2 regions of the Pseudoalteromonas sp. T1lg22 genome follow, and region 2 is predicted to be linked to the other one. Evidence: predicted binding sites of a transcription regulator. Region 2 holds the regulator's gene; the other holds the start of a gene.

Region 1 (2,207 bases), on a different contig from region 2:
CGCCGCCAACAGCGAGCTCACCCAGGCTCCGGCTCCTCAATCCTTGTCCGATTATGCTGTGGGCGTGGTACGTGGCTACCAAAATGCGCCCGAGGTGGACAAAGTGCTCGACGGTGGTCGCGTGATTGTGCAGCAAGCCATAGACGACAGCCAGAACCTGCAATTATTACTTTCGGGGCGAGTCAACCTGATTGTGGCCGATCCCCTAGTGATAAACACCCTGGCTCAGCGTCAGAATGTCGCCAGCGATAGCTACCGAGTATTGCAACCGGCTATCACCGAGCAGCCCTTGTATTTTGCGCTGTCAACGGCGCGGCCTCAGTGGCAAAGGTTAATGTTGGATATTAATAGTGAGATCGCGCAGATGCAGAAACAGGCGTTGCGTACGCAACTGATGTCCCGACTCAAACAAGCCTGCCCTGCATACAATTAAAAAACCAGTGAATACCCACTGCTCGATGTGAATAATTATTCACTATGAGATCTCGTTTACGTTAACGTAAAGTGCAGGTTTACCTTAACGTAATTTAGCGTTTTTTCATTTTGACACTGGTGTCATGTTAAAAATAACGAATATAAAGCGGATAAATAGTACAAGGTGTTTACTTTTTATGGTGATCACAAATAATGAAAAATATTCAAGATTGTGAATATGTATTCGTTATTTCGTTGACACCCCAGATGCAAAGGGTTAGCGTTGACGGTCCGCTAGCACCACAGCAAGGGTCAATAATTGCCAAGCTAGCACGCAGTAGCAATGGGGAGAGGGGTCCAACATGTTATATGACTCAAGTTTAGAAAAAGATAATTGCGGCTTTGGCTTAATAGCCCAGGTCAACGGTCAGGTTAGCCATAAACTTATTCGCACCGCCATTACCGGATTGGCGCGTATGGAGCATCGTGGCGGTATTTCTGCCGATGGTAAAACCGGCGATGGCTGTGGTTTATTGATGCAAAAGCCCGATAGCTTCTTTCGTGCTATTGCCAAAGAAAATGATTGGTTGCTGGGAAAAAACTATGCTGTCGGCATGCTTTTTTTAAGTCAGGATCCCGTCCAGGCTCAGGCGGCCAAGGCGCTGGTGGCAAAAGAATTAGAGCAGGAAACCCTGACCTTGGTGGGCTGGCGCGAGGTGCCGGTGGATACCAGTTATCTGGGTGATATTGCCTTGGCGCAATTGCCGCAGTTTGTGCAGGTATTTGTCAGTGCCCCTGAGGGCTGGCGGCCCAAGGATTTAGAGCGCCGCTTGTATATCGCCCGGCGCCGAATCGAAAAGCAGTTGCAGCAGGATAAGGATTTTTATATCGCCAGCTTGTCTGGTTTGGTGACCGTCTACAAGGGCTTGATGATGCCCGAAGACTTACCTAATTTTTATCTCGACTTGGCCGATATGCGTATGACCACGGCGATCTGCGTGTTCCACCAACGCTTCTCTACCAATACCCAACCGCGCTGGCCTTTGGCCCAGCCGTTTAGATATTTGGCGCACAATGGCGAGATCAACACCATCACGGGCAACCGCCAATGGGCCAGAGCTCGCGCCTATAAATTTGCCTCGCCGCTGTTGCCGGACTTACAGACCGCGGCGCCTTTTGTGAATGAAAGCGGTTCGGATTCATCGAGCCTGGATAATATGCTCGAGCTGTTTTTGGCCGGCGGCATGGACTTGTTCCGAGCCATGCGTATGTTGGTGCCGCCAGCATGGCAGAAAAACCGCGCCATGGATGAGGATTTACGCGCCTTCTACGATTTTAACTCCATGCATATGGAGCCCTGGGACGGCCCAGCCGGCATAGTGATGTCGGATGGTCGCTTCGCCGCTTGTAATCTGGATAGAAACGGCCTGCGTCCGGCACGCTATGTGTTGACCCAGGACGGCTTTATTACCCTGGCCTCGGAAGTGGGGATCTGGGATTATGCCGCCGATGAGGTGGTGGAAAAAGGCAGGGTAGGCCCAGGTGAGCTGATGGTCATAGATACCCTGCATGGCAAGGTGTGGCATTCCGATGAAATCGATCAGGATCTAAAAGCCCGCCACCCTTACAAGCAATGGCTTGAGCAAAACGTTAGGCGCCTGACGCCTTTTGAGTTACTGAGCGATAAAGAGGCGGGCAACCGTTCATTCGACGAAGAAACCCTGCTTATCTATCAAAAGATGTTCGCCTATACCAATGAAGAGTTGGATCAGGTGATCCGAGTGATGGGTGAA
Region 2 (2,207 bases):
CTTTACCGAAACCTTTTACTGCTACTGCAGTTGGGATGTGTGATAGGTCTACGGCAACACCAGGAACAACAGGCGCTACGTCGTATAGAGACAGTTCAGAACCAGCAGGAAGGCTATTTTTTAGTAGTAAAGATAGCGCTTGACCGATACCACCGGCAGCACCTAAAACGGCAACTTTCATTTTAATTCTCCGTAAATAACGAGACTAGGTTATGTGAGATTAGGGTCATCAGACCTAAAGATGGCCTAAAGATAATGAAAATAGGCGATAAAGACAAATTAATCCGCGTTATTTTGAGGATAATCTCGACCATAGTCGTAAACTTAACTGTAAAGATTCTAGGGTCTGTTTATCTTTGAGGTTTACTTTATGTTCAATCTAAACGCATTCTGGTCACGACGCTCGTTATGGTGCATAGTCATTCTATGTACATAGCGAGTAACACAGAGCAGGATGCGTTTAGATGAACCCGTAGGGCAGCGCTTGTAGCGCATTTCTACTGTGTTGTTACATGTTCATGTAGAATAACTACACCACACATGTGCCGCCTTGTATAAATACACTACAAACTGCTGAAGAAACAAACAGCAAAGGTCAACAGACCCTACTAAGATGAAATACACTGACTTCTTAGGTAGAATATTGACAACAATTTGCAAAGAAGAATGACATTATGCAAGCGCAAGAAAAACAGGAAGCTTTGGTAAAAGCCTTTAAGGCAATTCTTAAAGAAGAAAACTTTGGTTCACAAGGTGAGATTGTCGACGCCCTTAAAGAACAAGGTTTTGACAACATCAGTCAAAGCAAGGTTTCGCGCATGCTTAGTAAATTCGGCGCGGTGCGAACCCGTAATGCCAAACAGGAAATGGTGTACTGTTTGCCGGCCGAACTCGCCGTACCAACCGCTAAGTCCCCACTGCGCCAATTGGTGATCGATATAGTTCACAATGAAATGATGATCATCATCAACACCAGCCCGGGTGCGGCGCAATTGATTGCCCGCCTGCTCGACTCCTTGGGCAAGGCCGATGGCGTACTGGGCACCATAGCCGGTGACGATACCATCTTTATCGCTCCCGCCAAGGTGTCTGAAATCGATGTCACCTTAGATCGGGTACGCAAACTATTCGATAACGTATAAAAAAAGAGGCGCTCGCCTCTTTTTCTTTGTTCAATTACTTATAAACTTTTCAGTAATTCCACCGAGGGTGCAAAGAAAGCCGCGCCCATATCCGCCTGGGTGAAGTCGAGCCAGGCATCATAATGCAGATAATTACCCAGCTGACTATTAAGCATTTGCGCAAAGGCATTACCACTGGCGGCGCAGGTCACCGACAGCAGACCTTGTTTATTCATACTCGCAAAGGGCATACCCTGATGTAATAACAGCGGCTGGCCCTTTTCATCTTTTAACTCGGTGCACACCGCATGACTGTTGGCGCTAAGCGGCATCAACAGCTCACTGTCAAGACGCGTGCGCCCCATTACCAGCTCCTGCTCTTCCTGACTTAGTGCCTGCCAAGACGTGAGGTTATGGGTAAAGCGCTGCACATGGATATAGCTGCCATGCGCAAAATACTCTTCGTCACTGACTAGAGCGGTAAGCATTTTCTGGCGCCCGAAAGGGGTATCCGGGGCATAAACAAAGCCGTTAAAGTCGCGGCCATCGAGAAAACGGAAACAGCTGATTTCCTCGACCAGCTCCACCTTCCCTGCCAACAATTGCAAAACCCGCTGGCCAAAAAGATGATTTACGTCTTCACGGTCCGAGCGTATTTGTACAAATAAATCGAATGGCTGCACACCGACGCTATGATCGCTATGACTGATACGAGGAAAACTCGTGAGTGTTGATGGTGTACGTTGGGGGTGTAATAGCGGCCAATACTGAGCGCCGATGGCAACAAAGCTGGCCACCATGGCCTCAGAGAAGCGCTCGTCAAACTCTGTCTGTACATCGAGGAGCTGAGCAAGTTTGCCCTTGAGTGCTTCATCCTGACCATCAAGGACATTAAAAAACAGATGCAAGCCATGTAAGTTAGCTTGCGCGCACACGCCGGATTGCGCTTTGGCCATCTAATTTCCTATGTTTTTATTCTTGGATTGTGCCCGCCTGCGCTGCGGGCTGGGGCTGTTTTAGGCGGTGAAAAAATTCACCGCATGGGAACTAATTGTAATAGATAGCCTTTGTCCCGGCAAAAACTCT

What was found. The regulator ArgR, encoded in region 2, controls arginine synthesis, uptake and breakdown. The targets are predictions, from matches to a motif close to ANTGAATANNTATTCANT.
Region 1: the regulator ArgR is predicted to act here: its motif matches at 646-663, upstream of gltB (glutamate synthase large subunit).

The regions. Positions count from the first base shown of each region.
Region 1 covers NZ_PQBY01000023.1:226,647-228,853, reverse strand. Annotated here, with positions in the region: gene C2M24_RS14020 (substrate-binding periplasmic protein) at 1-433, shown strand, start outside; gene gltB (glutamate synthase large subunit) at 777-2,207, shown strand, end outside.
Region 2 covers NZ_PQBY01000016.1:120,623-122,829, forward strand. Annotated here, with positions in the region: gene mdh (malate dehydrogenase) at 1-181, opposite strand, end outside; gene argR (transcriptional regulator ArgR) at 675-1,142, shown strand; gene C2M24_RS10135 (Dyp-type peroxidase) at 1,181-2,077, opposite strand; gene C2M24_RS10140 (ABC transporter ATP-binding protein) at 2,138-2,207, opposite strand, start outside.